DNA from 3 places in the Prevotella sp. LMAG:51 genome. Region 3 is predicted to be linked to each of the others. Evidence: riboswitches for the same ligand, from Rfam matches in the RefSeq annotation. Region 3 holds a riboswitch; each other region holds the start of a gene.
The links. Region 3 has a riboswitch for S-adenosylmethionine ahead of CCC32_RS08515 (hypothetical protein). Riboswitches for the same ligand answer to the same signal wherever they lie in the genome.
Positions count from the first base shown of each region.

Region 1: it holds a riboswitch for S-adenosylmethionine, as region 3 does, so the genes downstream of both, CCC32_RS11925 (hypothetical protein) here and CCC32_RS08515 (hypothetical protein) in region 3, are expected to answer to the same signal.
Region 2: it holds a riboswitch for S-adenosylmethionine, as region 3 does, so the genes downstream of both, CCC32_RS11905 (NADAR family protein) here and CCC32_RS08515 (hypothetical protein) in region 3, are expected to answer to the same signal.

Region 1 covers NZ_NALQ01000029.1:118,434-124,563, forward strand. Annotated here, with positions in the region: gene CCC32_RS11920 (hypothetical protein) at 1-92, opposite strand, end outside; gene CCC32_RS11925 (hypothetical protein) at 105-926, opposite strand; SAM-I-IV-variant riboswitch at 923-1,025, opposite strand; gene CCC32_RS11930 (DEAD/DEAH box helicase) at 1,368-3,065, opposite strand; gene CCC32_RS11935 (DUF2075 domain-containing protein) at 3,067-5,286, opposite strand; gene CCC32_RS11940 (hypothetical protein) at 5,548-6,057, opposite strand.
Region 2 covers NZ_NALQ01000029.1:111,257-117,386, reverse strand. Annotated here, with positions in the region: gene CCC32_RS11915 (DUF4372 domain-containing protein) at 1-88, shown strand, start outside; gene CCC32_RS11910 (transposase) at 257-769, shown strand; SAM-I-IV-variant riboswitch at 887-1,010, shown strand; gene CCC32_RS11905 (NADAR family protein) at 1,003-1,770, shown strand; gene CCC32_RS11900 (hypothetical protein) at 1,783-2,838, shown strand; gene CCC32_RS11895 (S-adenosylmethionine synthetase N-terminal domain-containing protein) at 2,850-3,638, shown strand; gene CCC32_RS11890 (hypothetical protein) at 4,456-6,130, shown strand, end outside.
Region 3 covers NZ_NALQ01000022.1:219,784-226,360, reverse strand. Annotated here, with positions in the region: gene CCC32_RS08520 (hypothetical protein) at 1-854, shown strand, start outside; SAM-I-IV-variant riboswitch at 1,011-1,122, shown strand; gene CCC32_RS08515 (hypothetical protein) at 1,121-1,330, shown strand; gene CCC32_RS08510 (NADAR family protein) at 1,327-2,058, shown strand; gene CCC32_RS08505 (HNH endonuclease signature motif containing protein) at 2,078-2,665, shown strand; gene CCC32_RS08500 (N-formylglutamate amidohydrolase) at 2,774-3,487, shown strand; gene CCC32_RS08495 (hypothetical protein) at 3,493-4,575, shown strand; gene CCC32_RS08490 (helix-turn-helix transcriptional regulator) at 5,193-5,399, shown strand; gene CCC32_RS08485 (coiled-coil domain-containing protein) at 5,453-6,577, shown strand, end outside.

The DNA.
Region 1 (6,130 bases), on a different contig from region 3:
TATCTTATCGTATTGTTGTTTCTATGCTTTTGGCCTCCAAAGAGTTTAAGTACTTTTCCGTTTACCAATGTTATAGAATCAAATGTTTTCATACTTCTATACTTTTAGTTTGACATTGATGTTTTATCTGTTGGAAACGAAAGCCGTCTCCCCAAGATGTATATGTTTGAACGATTAAGAAGAGCATAGTCTATTGGTGGTTCTACGCCTTGTATAAGACAGTCACGGCAAATCATTAGTATCTTTCCTAAGTTGTTTTGTCCTGTGAATATCCCGATATTGTTAATCTTACCTGTTTCCTGTGCAACAAGTTCAATCAACGCCTTCTTTGAAATCTTTGGATTAGACACTTTAGCTTGCTCTACGACTTTGTTAGCTACTAAGTCACGATAAATAGTCAACTCATGGTTGCTACATCCCCATACCTCTTTACTTTCACAACGTTGTTTAGTTGTGTTTTCTATGATAACGGCATCTTGGGAGATTTGTGACAATAAACGAGCAAACTCAGCATTGCCTTTGCACTTCTGCCAAACCACAAACAGCATCCAATGTAGACGGAAATCGGCAAAATCTTGGCGGATAAAGTTCTTATACTTGGTCTTTACAAAAAGTTTGGATGCGAATCCACTTGTCTGATTGCGCATTTGTTCTTGAATTGTTTGATGTAGTGAGGAATTTTCAGAAAATTCGCCACATAGATACAACATTTCACTATCGTGCCATGTGAAACCTCTAAATTGAAAAGGATAGCCTTTCGCCATATTGGTAAAACGAACATTAATCCCATCAACAATGTCCGAAGCCTTTGAAAATGATATGCAATGGACTTGTGTGGCATCATAGCGTTCCACACGTCCAAGGCTATTGATAAGATTGCTGACTGAGCGACTTGAATCGCACAAGATTGAATATAATTCTTTCATAATCAGAAGTTTATTAGTGTTAAACTAATCGCATCTTTTTTACCACCGTGTTTCTGTTATCGGTTGGTGCTGAATCTAATCAGTCTCTTGATGCTTAAAAATGAATTGCTATGTCATGTTGTAAAGACATGTCCTTTTGATTCATCTTGTTTGTTGATGAATCGAGATAAATGCTTCTAAACTTGATTTGATTTTACAATAAAAGATTTTATTTAAAAGTTAGACTTTTCATGTCGTTGCTCCACCGTGGCTTCTTGTGCTCGGTTGGCATCACCTCAAAAGGCTACTCTTGACATTTTCAGCTGCAAAGTTAATATGTTGTTTTGGAAAAGACGAATATTTTAAGATAATATTTGTTAATAAATGGTTATGGGTAGCTATTTGCAAAAACAGCTACCCATAGAAAATAATACGATGATAGGCATATTCTCTGCCGATGACCTACGGTATAGCTACCCCTAATTGGATTATCTCGGATTTTACAATTACCACCTTTTTCTTGGCGCGGCTAATCATCACGTTGAGTCGATTTCGATTCAGTAGAAAGTTCATAGTTTGTCTATAAAATTCATCGTCTGTCACGCTAAAGCTGAGGATGACTAGATCTACGTCCTGTCCTTGAAGTCGTTCGACAGTATCAACGAGAGGTATGTCTGAATTCAATTTAGATCGGAGGGAAGTTCTTATCGCTAAGACTTGTCTTCTAAAAGGAGTAACGACCGCAATATCTTTTGCATCTATACCCAAGGATAGAGCGTGTTCGACAAGATTGGCAATGAAGTCTGCTTCCTCTGGATTTGAATCTTCCCAGGTATGAGTGGTAGAAACATCTATTGTCTCGATAGATGAGCCTGAGGATAGCAACTTTTTGATACGCTGATCGAGGTGCGGTCCTTGGATTTGCAAACTGCGATTTTTGGAAAAATCAGAAGCAATGATTTTCTCACCAAAAGGCTCGTAAAAGTTGCTGCTGACACATTGCGTAATATCCTCATTCATGCGATAGGTGACACGGAGTTTGCCTTCGAAGGAGGGATATAGATGTATGATGTGTGAAAAGATGGATACCGACAACTCGTCACTTTGTTGCTTTTCGTGGAAGATAGGCGGCATCTGCTTGTCATCACCGAAAAAGACGATGCTGCTAGCACCAAACACACCTAGTACGCTTGCCTCAACCAAAGTCAGTTGGCTCGCTTCATCGACAAAGATGATTGACGGGCGGAAGCTAGTATGCAATAAGCCTAGGTTGATGATGGCACTCTGTAGGGTCATGCCCACAACATCGGCAATTCGTCCTCTGTAAGCAGGTCGCTTTTTATAGGCGGCTTGATACTTGAAGTATTTCTCATAAATGCAAATAGATTTGTCCACATTATCAGACTTCAATTTGGAGCCAATCTTAGATATGGGGGCATTGGCACACATTTTACGTATCTTGTTCAGTGCATTGTTGACAGCGTGGTGAGTTTTGGCGATCACGACGACATTTTTTCTCCTTTTGGCAAACGTTCGTGCCAAAACTCCAAGAACATCGGTCTTGCCTGTACCCGGAGGTCCTTGAACACAATAAACAGACGGACATTGAAGTACCGCTTTGCAAATCTCCTGCTGCTCGTAGTTGAGGCGGGCGTAGCAGGAGTCAGAAGTTGGAACATCCAATGTCGTGAAACCTTCTTCGTCTGGCTCTTCGATATTTGCCAATAGTTTCAAGAAATATGCGCCGGGTAATCCAGACGCTATACCCTCAAGTAGATTGATGAGTGGGTCTAGCATCACTACGTTATTGACTGATATGCGGTAAGAGAGGGAGAGTGACAGTACGCCATCATATTGGATGGTCATTGACTCTAGTTCATTCTCAATGACAGAGACAATTAACTTTTGACCGTCGGATGACTCTAGAGTCACTTCGTCGCCTGGTCGCACCTTTGTATAGTTGACTTTGAATCCCAGCAGATATTCGTTGTCTTCATGACGGAGCACAGTGGCATCAACGATGAGAAGACCGTTGTCGATCTTCTCGTCGTCTGTCAATTGGCTGCTTGCGTCAATATCCTCTTGCAGAAACTGCTTCTGTTCCTTGAGATATGTCAGCAAGTGGTCGCGCATTTCTTCCAACTTAGAATATTTCGTCATGTTAGTAGTTCATGAACCGTTTGAAATAGTTTGACACTTTTGGGTCGCAGCTATACATGTAGCATCCCTTACGACCTCTTGTCAGCAGCACCTTGTAGATGTTGCGAATCAGTCGGTCGCCATTCTCATCTTTCTCTGTGAGGTTACGTTCCTTATTCAACTTCGGCAAGCAAACCAAGGCATCTTTTTTAGCATCGTACTTGATATCTGGACCTAGGATAACACCAACATAGTCGAACTCGAATCCCTGTGCCGAGTAGATGCATCCCACTTGGTTGATGCCTTGCGGATCTTTCGCCCAAAAGTCTGCGCTTCGAGCGTATTGGGATTTAAACTCCTTGGAAGGTTTAGCTTTCGTTTCCCAAGGCATGCTCCAGTCGCCTATCTGAATCTCTTTTTTGAGGTCACCATTTTCATCTGCCTTGCTCGACCAATCCCAACACCAGCCTGCCACAATACGAGCCGTAGTCTTAGGTTCTTTCTCTTGGTCGTTGAGCTTGCGGATTTCCTGTTCCAGTTCCTGAGGGGATTGGAAAATCTTAAAGTCGAAATCCTCTTTATCCAGTTTGAATTTCTTCTCGTTGGGTACTTCTTTATAGAGTACGTTGTCCACCCAAGCTACAAAACGGTCAGCTCCCACACATCTGAATTGTGTCGTAAGCTCGTGCGTATAGACATTGACTTTTGGCAAAGGATCCTTTGTGAGATACTTGAGGCCTTTTATCCGATCAATATTACGCTCTTCAGTTACGATTTTGCGCTCAATCTTTGCCATTTCTGCATCAGAATGATCACCATCCAAAGCTTGGCGATAGGCTTCTAGCTTTTTCTCTGCCTTAGGCTTTATCTTATTAGAGTACTCTGCTTTAAATTCTTTAATCTGCTTAATGTACTCACCTTGATAGTTCTCTGCAATTTTCTTAATTGCCTCGGAGTAACCAATCTCTTGATTCTTGACGGCTTGATGGTCATCAATGAAGAACACTGTCACCTTAGAGCAGTAGATGAGCGAGAGGGCTTGATTGAGTGGGCAATACACAGATTCCACTCCACACTTTTTCTTAAGCGATCCATCTGTTTGGTCGTTAGACTTTTCCTGAACACGATGTGCTTCATCGACAAGCAGGACATCTATTTGACTTTCTTTATAGCAAGCAGGGCGGAATTGGTAAGTCTTCTGTATCAAATCTTCTACTCCGCCAGTATGCTTCTTTCGGTTGCCGTTACTGCAATGGAGTGCCTCTGAAAGTTGCTTGGTGAGGGCTGTAGAACGAGTTGCATAATAAGCGTTACACTCCTTGCCGTTCTGCATAGCTTCTTTGTAAAGCTCAGAAAGAATCTTCAGTGCGATGACCGTCTTTCCTGTGCCTGGACCACCTTTTACGATGAAGACGCTCTTGTCGTTACTGTCAAGAGTCTTCTTCAAAACATTCCAAAACGTCTTGTATGCGTCGTCCTGGTCGCCGAGCAACACGAACGTGTTGTCATTTGGATCAATCATCATGTTGGCAGCAGCTTCAATCAAGGCCTTAGTTGGCTTAAGGTCTGTGCCCGCCAAACTCTTCGCAATGCCTTCACCCTGTCCGTTGCAGAGCAGATCGTGCAGATTCTGGCTCAGTTCTGCTGTCATATCCTTAGAGTAAATCGGACATCTCTCACGGAGTTCGGCAAACATATCATGGAACAAACCTTCCTTGCCTTTGCTCTCATAGTTGTAGCAATAAGCCAAGCTTGTCAACTCGTACTCCTCTTGGTCGAAGAGGTTGACAAAGTTGCGGAAGTGAATTTCGTATCTCTCTGCCTGCTCTGATGGGTGATCGACAATCTTGTCACTTCCACCAACGAAAACATTTACCCAGCGTTTTCCATAAGCAGAGGAAACTTCCACTTGATTACCCCACTGCTTTAGCTCAATCAGGATGACATTCTTTTTCCCATCCTTACCTGTGCCAAACAAAACGCAATCCACACGACCACCCACGGGTGCTGCATATTCGAAGGAAACATACACGTCGTCAGGATTTGGCAAATTGGCATCGCTCAACAATTTAGAGATGACTTTGGCGTTCTCTTCCCACGATTTTGTCTCGCTGTTGTACGTATCCAATAGGAACTTTCCACCCAATAGCATCTTTTCAATGTATTGGCCACGTTCAACATCCTTTTGAAACTCTGAAACTGTTGCCGTGTAATAGGCTTGTCTTAATTCTTTGGTTTTCATTTTCCTGTTGATAGTTAGTTACACAATATACGAATAGTGTTTACCATGTTTGATGGTGAACATAAATACCTCTAAACTTGATTTGATTTTCTTGCCATAAAAGATTTTATTTAAAAGTTACTATACTTTTCATGTCGTAGCTCCACCGTGGCTTCTTATGCTCGGTTGGCTTCACCTTGTTCACAAGGCTACTCTTGACATTTTCTATTGCAAAGTTAATATGTTTGTTGGAGAAAGACGAAAAAACTGTGCTAAGAATGGTTAATGTCTTGCAAAATTGAAATCAACGGTTACTGTTCCGTTGAAAGTGTAGGAATACTCGCCACCTGCCATTTTGAGGTTGTCGAATTTGAAAGTCATATCATCTTTGCTCTTGTCGATAGATACAACTTTGGCAGAACCGCTCTTGTAAGTAAGGGTAGTGTAGCAAGCATCGGATTCATCCAGTGCCATCAGCTCCAATGCCTTCTTAGAGAAATCATCACCTACTTTAGGCTCTGTTGAATCCGTGTAAGAGAATTGATAAAACCAACTGTCCTTAGTGTTACCAACTTGATTAAATACCCCTACAGTAAATTCACCTTTACCTGCTTCCGCATCGAAACTTCCCTCTTGAACAACATATGTGTCAAGTTCATAACTCTTACCATTGATTTGGATTGTGTTTGATGAAGAAGGATTATCATCATCATCGTCACTTCCGCAACTGATTAGTGCAAATGGCATCAAAGCGAGCAATGCCAACATCAACAACTTAAAATGCTTTTTCATTTTGCTTCATTTGACGCACCTTCAGCCCAAACAGTGTTGTTAGTAATTTGATGTTAGGGAGCATAAAAAGAAA
Region 2 (6,130 bases), on a different contig from region 3:
GAAGAAGTATAAAGGTGACTGGCATGCAAAAGATTTATCCTGCTATAACCAGTTGCTCCATCTGCTATTTGGTCAGATTACTGGTTGAGTATCCATCCGTGATATTTGTCTGTGCCTAGAGGCTCATGGAAGTAGCATATACCATCTTGGAATTCGCAAGTCCGTTAATCAATCCAATTTATGTCGTGCTAATGAGAAAAGGGACTATCGCATCTACGAAGGACTTGGCATGTATCTAATCGGTATTGTCCGACCAATGTATTCAAACACAAAGGTTGCTGAGATAACGATAGACAATGTCCTCTATGCGCTTGACTCCACAACTATCTCAACAAGCATTGTTCTGGCTGCATGGGCATTGGGCAAGTATAGCAAAGGCGCAGTCAAAAAGCACACACTGCTGGATCTTCGTGGAAGCATTCCGGCAAATATCCATATTACAGATGGAAAATGGCATGACAGCAATGAATTGGATGAGATTGTGCCTGAACCATTTGCGTTCTATATGATGGACAAAGCATACGTTGATTTCATAGCTTTGTTTCGCTTTCACAAAGCCGGTGCATATTGGATAAGTCGTCCCAAAGACAATATGAGATACGAGGTCGTTAACCATAGTCTAGACTTTTATCCAAGTACAGGAATCTGTGGCGATTTCATCATAAAACTGACTACCCATAAGTCGAAGAAACTCTATCCAGAACCTATCAGGATGGTTTATAACAAGACCCAATATCTAAATCATTTGATAAGCACAAATACTATTTAGCAAAATTCAAAACTATTCATCGTTAACTATTCTTAGCATAGTTTTTTCGTCTTTTTCAAAATAAGACTGTAATTTTGCACTCACTTTCCAAAATGGGGAGTTGTTCTTTTATTTATTGACAAGCATCAAGAGACTGTTTAAATACAGAACCAACCGAGCAGATTAGCCATTGCCACGGTGGTAAAATAGATGTGAGTTTAAGGCTTGATTATTCATCTTTAAATTAAAATTTTATGGCAACATCAAAAACATTAGAAATCATCTTAGGTCGTGTGGAGTACATCAACGCTTCACACTTTAACTGTTTGTCGTTCTCCAAGACTTCTGACATGGTGAATGGCATTAACGTGCGTCTCAGTAATATGGCAGGTGGCTATCCGTTTTCATTCGGTGGTGCGACTTGGCATGATAGTGAGACGCTTTATTTGTGTGGCGAGTTTTCGGACTCATCTGACGAACATCGGGCTATACAGGAGGAAATGCACCGACAGACAAGCGGCTTTGCAGCCAAACGCTTTGTCAAGAACAAATACAAGAGATTCATCCGTAGTGACTTCTCGACATTTCGCATACAGTGGATGCTTTACGTAGTATGGCAGAAGTGCAAGGATAATGCGGATTTTGCCAAGATGCTCTTGCAACTACCAAATGACGCTATCATTATCGAGGACACAACCATACAACATTGCGACACAAAGGAAGTTTGGGGATGCACCAACTTTGAGTTGGCTGCAAGAAGAGCAGAGGTTAAAAAGGAAACCATCAAACAGGCTAAGGCTGACTATCCAAACATATCCAAGGCTGCTTTGAAGCGTTTGGTAAACAGTGAGACTTGCAAAGTCAATGGCATTGGAACGTTTGTCGGTCAAAACAACTTAGGCAAGATTCTCATGATTTGCCGTGATTGTCTTATACAAGGCGTAGAACCACCAATAGACTACAACCTCTTGGAGGCGAAAGATATTCACATTTTAGGCAAACGTATTTCATTCATACATTAAATAGATTAGAACATGACACATAGTAACACAGAACAACCAAAGAACAGCATCACATTAATGAATGGTGCTGTACTTGAGTGTATCCCAAAAGAATCACATCAAGGCGACTTTGTACCCGATAAGATGAAATTGGATGCAACAGGTACATATTTGAGTTTAGGCAACAAGCCTTGTAAGCCACAACCACGAACATCAGAAGAATTTGAACGACAGAAGAAGCTCTTCACGGATAACGCTTTCTACCTTTTGGCGCATCAAGAGCGCATCATGCGTGACAGTAGAATGTTTCTTGCTCCTGTAGCTGTACAAAACGGGCTCGCCTACACAGGTACTTCGGGATTCAATGCTCCAACATTGGGCATATACTTGGAATGGTGGAATGAATGTTCTATGGCTTTACGAGTAGATAAAGAGAACCGAAGAAGCCTTGTATTTCACTTGGCAGGCAGTCCGTTAAGCGGTGCGAACCACTGTGCCGAGGTTTACGAGGATGGCAGGACAGAACCGGTACAAGTTTCTTCATTTATAAGCCATTGGCGACCATTCACTGCTATCAATACACGTTATGACGAGGCAAAGCACATCTATCAAGCCTACACACTTGAACAGGTACTTGACATCCTGCACGCTGAGGATGATGAAAGTTGGGACTATTCATCTGAAATTAAGGAACGCTTTATGCTGTCTGAGATAAACGAATTGAAAAAGAAAGTAGAGCGACTAACCAAAGAATCCGATAAATGGTACTCTATGTATAAAGATACTTATATGAAGTACAAGGATGCTGAGATTAGTGAGGCTTTTTCAACTTTTCAATCCTTCAGAGAGGAGTGTGAGGCTCAAATCAACGCTATCAAGATGCGTAAGCGAGCATTGAAGGCAGAACTGAAAAGCGGTGGCATGGATAACATCGCTTATCAGCACACGTTAACGCTGCTGAATAAGCAAATAAGAGAGTTGGAGTTTAGGGTAAGTACTAAAAAGTATGAGTTAATCAACAAATACCTTTCAGAAGGTATTAGTTACGATACGATAGAAAGTTACATGAACAAAAAGAATAACATTTAAGAGTAAGAACAATGATTGAAAAAGTAAATCCTTCGCATCCGGACAAGGTTGCAGACAGAATTGCAGGGGCATTGGTTGACCTTGCGTACAAGAAAGAAGAGAATCCGAAAATAGCAGTTGAAGTATTGCTCGGACATGGTGTTGCAAATCTCATTATTGAGAGTAGTGTGAACATTTCAGACGCTGAGGCTGAAGCTATTGTTAGCCGTATTACTAAGCGTAGAGACTTAAAAGTATCTCTCGTAATGGTAGCTCAAGACCCAATACTTGCAAGCAACCAAGACGGAGAAATCCGCTGTGGCGACAATGGTATTTTCCGAGGCGTTCCACTCACAGAGGAGGAGCGTACCCTCAGCAAAATAGCCCATGACATCTATGAGCGTTATCCTTCAGATGGTAAGTATGTATTAGGCAATGGTAAGTTGATTATCTGTCAAAGCAACGCCAAGACTGAGGATTTAAAGAAGCTCTATCCTACCGCAGTCATTAATCCTCTTGGAGATTGGAGTGGCGGAACAGATGTCGATTCGGGTGCAACAAACAGAAAGTTGGGCAGTGATATGGCGCAATCAGTTTCGGGTGGCGGTCTAATGGGAAAGGACCTTTCCAAGGCAGATGTTTCCGTCAATATCTACGCTTTCTTGAAAGCTCAAAAAACAGGCAAGCCTGTGGAGTTATTCTGTGCCATCGGTGACACAGAGATAGATGGTAAACCTTATCGTGAAATAGTGGAAATCGCTCGTAACTACATCACGAGAATTGGCGGATTCGAGAAATTTGCCGAGTGGGGATTGTTCTAATAAGCAAGTGACATGTACAAATTTGATATAGACATAACTCCATCCCTCAACGGAAAGAAATTCATTTGGAAGGCATTTGTGAAATGTATACCATTATGCAGCTGACAGGTCATACCAATGAACGCACGTTCTACAAATATGTAAAGGCAACCCCCGAACAGATTGCCAAGCTATTGGATTTCAACTCTATCGGATAGCTATCCTATCGGGGATAAGCAGGGACGAAATCGGGGACGGTTTTGGATAAAATGTACAAGAAAGGGGATTTGTTGACAATCAAGCTATTACGTCAACGAATCCCCTAACTTATTGAGTTTAAATTAACTCATCTTTATTTGAGTGGCTGTTTATCGGTATTCCGATTACTCCCACTCTATTATCATTCATCTCAGATAATCAATCTGTTGACCATCATTCAAGACCCTTTAGGGGACGTTCATAGGGGACGTTTATATCAAGTGCAAAGGTAATCAAAATAATCCATTGTCGTGTCAGTACTCCAGCACAATATCCTATTTTTTAGCGATTTTTATTGAAATTTGCTTGAGTTCGTAAACTTTAGTTATTGTTATAGATTACTTTCTGGTACCATCTTCCATACATTATTAGTGTTGATTTAAGAAACTCCCAATCTTCTTGATATAATAATCAAAGGGTTCTTTGACGTATTGAAACAAACAAAATCAAATGGTCGGAGACCCTAATTCATTTTATTTAAGATGAAGAAAATTTTATTTCAAGATGTTGGACTTTCAAGGAAAGGACTCATCACAAATTTAACCACTCTAAACCATATCTTAGGAAGGGAGTTAGGTATATGATGGTTAGTAGCGAGTCTCAATTTATGGTATCCGTATCCAAGGATATTTATGTCAGCAAACAGCAAACCTCTGCCGCCATCATTAGTGGAGAAGAAGGCAGAAAGGCGAGAAAGGAATGTGGACTGAAGGCCAAACTCTGTTTCAAAGTACAGACAGTAACTCCTTCTTCACTCTTGGATTTGTCTCTTGAAGGACACACATTCTGCCCTCTCTTTGGCAATTTCACCACACCACCTCCACAGACTACCTATCTTCGCAAGGATGGCTACTTCACGATGGAAGGCAAGTGCGGTCAGTTCTTCCAAGGCTCATACTTCATTGGTGTGGACATAGACAACACTAAGTACACTCCACAAGAGTTCGTTGACAGACTCAGACTGAAACCAACTCTTTGGTACACTTCTCTGTCACATCTACAGAAGGACAAGAATGGAGATGGGCAACTTGACTCTCGATTCAGACTAATCTACGTCTTTAACAGTCTCATCCAAGACAAGTACTACTTCCGTTACTGTGCATCCAATCTGTACAAGATGATAGAAGAGAATACCCAAGAAAAGATTGAAGACAAGTGTGGACTTAGTTGCTGTCAGTACTTCAATGGAACTTATATCCACTCTGATGAAATCAAATCTGATTATGGCTTGACTAACAGTATCTACTCATTGGATGACATTCAAGTCTCAAATGAAGGTTATCTTAACTATCTTAGGATTAACTGTGAGTATAAGTCTTTGGATAAGGTTAAAAGAAAAGAGATTAAGGATAGGATTCTTACACTTTTGTCTCAATCTGATTTAGGGCAAACAAACCACCAAGAGAACACACATTTAATATCAGAATGGAACAAAAATGGAAGGTCTGATGATGAGGAAGACATTGACCTTGACCAACAGATGATTAATGATTACCGCAGATTACCTTGGGATGAATTCTCCGGCATCTACAGACACAAATATCCATTGGTTTATAGAACGGAGAGAGAGGATTGGTTATCCTTGGAATTAGGTAACAAGACTATCAAATACCAATTCTGTAATGAAGACTACCTCGAGCTAAGTTGGATTGGAAGTATTACAGCAAACGGCATCCGTATCAAAAGGGCTGATGGTCAACACAGACGTAGCACGTTGTTCCATCGAGGATGGCTACGAAGGGTAATCAAACCATCCATCACCCCAAGTGAGCTATTGTTCAATCTTATCAATGATGTGGAGTATTTCTTCAACAACTCTGATGGTGTACTTGACGTGGATACTTTGGTCACTAAGGTCAGACAGTGTTTCTCTTTGGGTATAGAAGACTTCATCAATGAGTATCCGAATATCTACAACGAGATGAAAGAGAAGTGCCGTAGGAAGAGATTTATCATCCATTGGACAAGCCGCAAGGACATCAAGCCGAACAGCCTTAGTAAAGAGTTACGATGGCAGTTACTTGACATCTTGTATGACCGAGAGCTCACTCTGATGGAGAATCTACAGATTTTGTTGGACAGTGACATTGCAGAATTTGATAAGGGATTTAGTAAAAACAGTCTCTATCGCTACTGCAAAGACAGAGGCATAGTCTGTAGCACCAAGTCTCTAAACAAAAGGGAGATGTTCTTCAAACTCCACCTAGATGGAATGAGTCTTTCCAAGGAACAAGAGTATCTGAAGGAAAAAGGTC
Region 3 (6,577 bases):
GTTGCATATTTTTCTTTTCCCTTTTAACTTTTCCTGCAATTGGTCAGCAAAGAAATAGTAAGGGCCAAAAGATAATAAGCAAGATTGAAGCATATTCACAAAGGGGAGACAAACCTTATATTATCATTGACTTTAAATATAATTCAAACCTTGAGTTACAAGAAGTCGTTCAACAAGCACCTGCAAGCAAACAGACTTTATATTGGAAGAAACAAGGGAATGCCTTAACACAAAAGGTAGTATGGGACTATCAAACTATATACAAGCCCTCCAAGTACACCTACGCCCTCACTCCTGATGGATATATCCATACCAAAACCATAGATGATTTAGGCATAGATGGAAGTGTTCTAAGACACTTATATGAATACCACTATGATGCAAAAGGCACTAAGTTGTCCATGATTTATGAACGAACTTTTTTCAAGGAGCGGAATGGAAAATTTGTAGAGTTATCCGACCGTGATAAGACTTATTATGGTTGGGACTCCAATGATAATATGTTCAAATCAGATTTAGATTCATACCAATGGAAAAGAGGTCAAAAAGAAAGCAATTTGCCGATAGAATGGAATGCGTTTAAGTATTACGATGAACTTTTGAACGACACAAACCTTAATTTGGCCCTTATTGATGAAAGTTTAAGAGACATCAATGACTTCGTATTGTTGACGGAATGGGTCAGTTGTCACTCAAAACATTTAGTAGAAAAGAGATATTATACATTTAGTTATATTTATGACAACAAACGTGGTAACTCAGATAAAGACGAAAACAAAGGGAATATTATACGGATAGATGTTTACCAACATGGACACTTAGATAAGTTCTTCAAATTATACTATATGATGTAGCCATTATGTTCATAAATAACCAATTTGAGATATAGGGCTGTATCTAAAAACTTTTGCCGAATAAACAATTGTTAACGCCGATTATTTTGATATCTCAAATATTTTATATACATTTGCAACGCTTTTCGGGAGATTAGCATTAGTTCTTTGAGAATTTGACAGCATCAAGAGACAGCCTTTGAGCTGCCCCAACCGAGCAACATATTCGCCACGGTGGGAAAATGATGTGAATTAACATGGTTATTTATAGTTAATTAAAATAGAATATGAACATTCAAAATTACATTTCGGCTTTTAGTGGCGTAGAGACTTACAATGTTTCTATGCTGGATTTCATGTGGAAAAAACTCATGGCTTGCAAGGAGGCTTTTGAATATGGCCGTGAACCAAGCATCGACTATGCCTTGCTGAACAGTAAGCACATCAACGTCTTAGGTAAGGAACTTTCTTTTAACCAATACATTATAGCAGCATGAATAATATTGTATTAGGTCGTGAGGAGAAGTACGGAATCTCTCCACAAATTTGGACGTATGATATCCTGCGAACCATTGTAAATGGCATTCATCTTAATTTCTGCAACACTGCAGAGGGATTCCCTTTCGACTTCAACGGGCATACCTTTATCGAAAGCATACGTCTTTTTATGTGTGGCGAATGGTCAAACAACACTGAAGATCACCTTCGCATTCAAAACTCCATTCTGCAAGAGCGAAGCAGTTGGGCTTGTTATAGGTTCGTCACCGCATTGAATTGCAGAAAAATACGGAACGACTTCCCAGCTTTCCAGCTTCAGTGGATGTTGTTTGTGACGTGGCAGAAATGCATGTGTAACGCCGACTTCCGCCGTATGCTGTGCAGCGTTCCACAATGTGTTACACTGGTCCGGGACAAGACAGGAGACGATTACCAAAATGCCACTTTTTGGGGGTGTCTAAATGTAGAGCGATGTAACCGAGAAAAGAAACTTCGGGAAGACTTTATCCGCCGTCGTGAAGGGCAAGACCCGAAAGAATGGAGGCAAAAACTGAAGCGTGAACGTGAGCTGCTGAAAAATGTCGGCGAGTGGAGGGGGCAGAACAATATGGGTAAGATTCTTATGATTTGCCGTGATTGCCTTATAGGGGGTAACAAACCTCCTATCGACTACGACCTGCTGAATCGGTCGAATATCTACCTGCTTGGTGAACGATTAACTTTTTAAATATATTCAAACAGCAAATATGACAAACGATTATTGGATTTTCTACAAAAGGAAGAATTGCTATGATTTAGTCATTGACATCTATGACTGCGACTATATGGAACGTCCACGCGAAGAGCGATTCAGCGAGTTAAAGTGCCTCTTGAAAAACGACATCATGGACATCAGGCGAGTTCATATTCAAGGAGACGACAATGGAACCTATCTTGAGATAAAGAAATCATTATGCGGCATAGAACGCATTGTGCAAATTCATCATTTGATAGAAAAGACCTATGTGTGGTTGACTCCTTGGCACGAGAAGAACCCCGTATTTGATAACGGCATTTTGGCGTTAGACGAGACACTTGACAACAGTCATATACCTCACTACAAAGTAATTAGTCCCAAGAAACGTAACAATCAACAGAACGGGCACGAGGAAGGAGAGCTCTATGTAAAGGCTGACGGTGAGGTGTACACCATTGTCTACGACACCGAGCGTCGAGTATGCGAATTGGTGTGGGAAGCTTTTCAGGGCGAAATCCCACAGGGCCACCGAGTGTGCCATATCGACGGCGACAAGCAAAACAACAGGTTTGACAATCTGAAATTAGTCGAAGAATAACAATAAGAGTCCTCCCCTTACAGCAAAGGGGGAACAGGCTGACGCTCTTGCAATGATAGCACAGCCATCAGCATAAAAAAGGATTCAAACAATAAAAACGCAAACGACATGCAATACGAACGAATTGTACTTAACGAGCCCCACGCCTCTGTCGAGGGGCTTTACGACGAACGACTGAGTTTCTGGAATATTGACGACCGTTTTATCAATGACATTGTGCTGAAGTGGACTGACTGGCACACCGATTATCTCTTTCATGGTTTTAGGGACGAGAATGTCAGAACCGTCAGGTTTCCGTATTCCAGGTTCATCGTGGATGCCGAGCGACTATGGAATGACCCATTGGAGCAGAGTGGTCAAGGCTTCGTATATAAATGTTTTGGCGGTTACACCCGCCTTGTTCCCGAAGAAGCCGAAGCCCAGCTTCTTGACTTATGGCATTGGCACCAGCAACGCCTAAGTGGGCATCTCTGCGAGGGAGCCTTATTATTGGATTGCCATTCATTTCCCCACGAAATGAGCGATGTGGATATATGCATCGGTTTTAACGAAGACTGGTCTAAGGCCGACAAGACTACGATAGAATTGGCTGTCAACCTATTCGAGGACAGTGGCTATCGAGTAGGCATCAATGAGCCGTATAGCAACTCTGAGACGCCAGTGAGCCCGTTCCTGTATCAGTCGATGATGCTGGAGGTCAACAAGAAGGCTTATATGAAAGCAGGCACCCTACAGCTGAGTCGTGACAAAAGACATAAAAGGAGTGTGAATGAACTGATGGAGAAACTTTTAAGTCTGCTGTTGAAGCAGAGAAATATATAATAGTTATGAGTATAGTAGCAGAACCTTTCAAAGAAGTTAAGGGACTATTCCCTGAGGGCAAAATCATCCTTACCGACGGTCGCGTGCTCGACTGTTATCCGCTTGCGGAACAGAAACCTGAGAAGATAGAATCCGACTCTCTTGAGTTGGACCGAACAGGGCAGTATCTCATCATTGGCAGACATAAGCCTACCCCTGTGCCTAACCCGTCGGCGACTGTCGTGGAGCAAAGGCAACTCTTCATTAGCAATGCCTTCTATCTGTTGGCACACAAAGAGCGCATCCTGAGCGACAGCCGCATGTTCCTTTGTCCCGTGGCCATTCAGAACGGCATTGCCTATACGGGCACATCGGGATTCCGCAAACCCACTTTAGGCGTATATCTTGAATGGTGGGGACTGGTAAAAGAAGCCATGCGCACAGACAAGAAAGGTTGTCGAAGCCTTGTCTATCAATTGGCAGGCAGTCCGCTGAGCGGGCGCAACTGTTGCAGTGCCGTGCGTGAGGACGGAAAGACTGAAACCGTAAGTCTGTCGTCGTTCGGCCGCCATTGGGGCCCGTTTATGCAACTCAACCAACGTTATACCGAGGCCAAACAACTCTATCAAGCCTACACACTTCAGAATGTGCTCGACATCTTGCATCAAGAAGACGACAACAGCAAGGCTGACTTTTCGGTCATGATTGACGTGCAGTTCATGAAACGCGAGATTGAACGCCTCAACAAACGTATAGAGGCGATAAAAGAAGAATGCAACAGGTGGCACGACAAGTACGAAGACGCACTGACAAGGTACAACGCGGAGGAAATGCGCCAAGTGTATGCCGACTGCGAGGCCTTCGAGGCCCAAGTCACCAAGGAGATTGACGCACTGAAAGCAGAGAAGAAAGACCTGAAGGCAAGTTTGAAGCGGGGACGCATAGACAACGTATCATACCAACGTCGGCTGACACCGTTGAAAAAGCATATCAACGACTTGTTTTTCAAAATCAGTTGTTACCATCATGAGAAGGTAAAACTGACGTTCCCTGACGAAGAGGACATCAACTTCAATTTGATTACGAAATATTTCAGTAAAAAAGAATAAGGGAATAATATGTCGCAAGAACAAGCTATGGCAAATGTGCCACAACAGGAACGCTGTAATATTGCTCGCATTGGATTTTTCGGTAAGGGAAGGATGTATGAAGCATATATCAGGACTGATGACGAATGCCAAGTTCCCCATTTCCATATAAGGAACATTTATACAGAGACTGACACCCCGATTCTGTTAAAGTCGAACCATTATTGTCTCCATTCTCATAAGGACTGTAAGGTTTTATCTGATACGGAGCTACAGCAGTTGGCATGTTTTATGGCAGAACCATGCAGAAGTCCTCGTTTCGAAAACAATTACCAATATGCTACTGAGTTATGGAACCTGAACAATGAAAAAAGCTGTTTGGCAAATGGAGATATACCCGACTACGCTTATACAACTATATTCGATAAGTATATTCGATAAGCAAGTGAAATGACAAATCCCAAAACAGATTTGCATAGTAATGTTTACGTGATTATTGATCTTGTTTGAAAGTGATTAATTAAAACACATCTCGTTTTAAAGATAAATATAAAAATTTATTATTTTCCAGCCCAATATTTTGTTTATTCAAATAAATGTTGTATCTTTGCACAAAAAGCAATTAAATTTACTTAAGAATGAAAGAAGTTAATCGAATAAAAGTAGTATTGGCAGAGAAAAAACGTACTTCAAAATGGTTGGCAGAACAAATTGGCAAAAATCCTGCAACAGTGTCCAAATGGTGTACTAACACTATTCAACCTAGTATGGATACATTGTTGGATATTGCCAATGCTTTAGAAATGAATATTCAAGATCTTCTATTACCTACTAATCAAAAATAATATTAAATTATAATATGAAATGTCCGAAGTGCGGATTCGACAGAATCCTTCCAATGTACAAAGTTTGTCCGAAGTGCAAACAACCATTGAATGTTTCCACCGCAGAAACATCAAAAAGTAATGAACCACAGCAGACTCCAGACACCAAGTTGTTTACGGGTATTTTCTGGTCTTATCCTAAAGCGATGAAAGACCCGGAAAAGTTTAAAGAATACGCCAAAAAGAATCCGAATGATAGTGCTCGTTTGATTAACAAGTGGAGAGAGCAAGGGAACGATGTCAGTATATTAGCCGATGCTCATCCTATGAATACTTCATCGCACGTTGCTATTCCAACTTCTTCACACCAACAAGAAAAGCCTTCACAAGCAACAACGCCTTCTGCAACCTCGTCTCAAGCATCTGTTTCGACAAAAGGAAAAGCAGATGTGAATGTTTTGTCAGTTGGTAAGGATCATAAGAAACACTATGTTTCATGGACTATTGCTCCCGGTCAGATTGCCCGTAACATCCCAGCTCAAGAATTTATTGAGATGTCTGATGCGGACGGTGTATACGTACAGGAAGGCGTAACAGCTGTCTTGTTCATTGATGGCGTTCAAGCTGCCGAAATGGAAGGTGGCGTTTATACGTTTGCAACAGAAAAAGTACATAATAGTGCTCATAAAGAAAAAATTGAAGAAGATGCAGATATCCGTGCGAAAGAAGGACTTGTTCAGAAACTTGGCCGCATCGGCAGAAGCGTAGCTCATTTCTTCTATCATAGTCATGACGCGATTCGAGAGGAGCGGAAGAAAGACAAAGAACGAATGCGGGAACATATTCGCCGTATCACTTCAACTTCTGTAGTTTCTGTAGTACTTAAGCGAGATGGTGTTGTTAATTTCACCATGGGCATACGCCCCGTAGCCGCTGAAGATGGAAGCAACACCATGGAGTTTGCTCCTTTTAAAATTCGTACGCAATCGTTGACTGTTGATGTGGCAGTGGCTATGGAAGCTCGTATTTATGATTTCCATGAGTTCCGTACAACCTACCTGATGGATCGTAATTCGTATTCAGTAAACGACTTGAGGATTGCCCTCAATACGTTTATGCGAACAACTCTCCAGCGTTTAATGCAGAATTATAACGCAGATGGAGATTTGCTTCCTCAGGAGTTGATGGCATCCATTAGC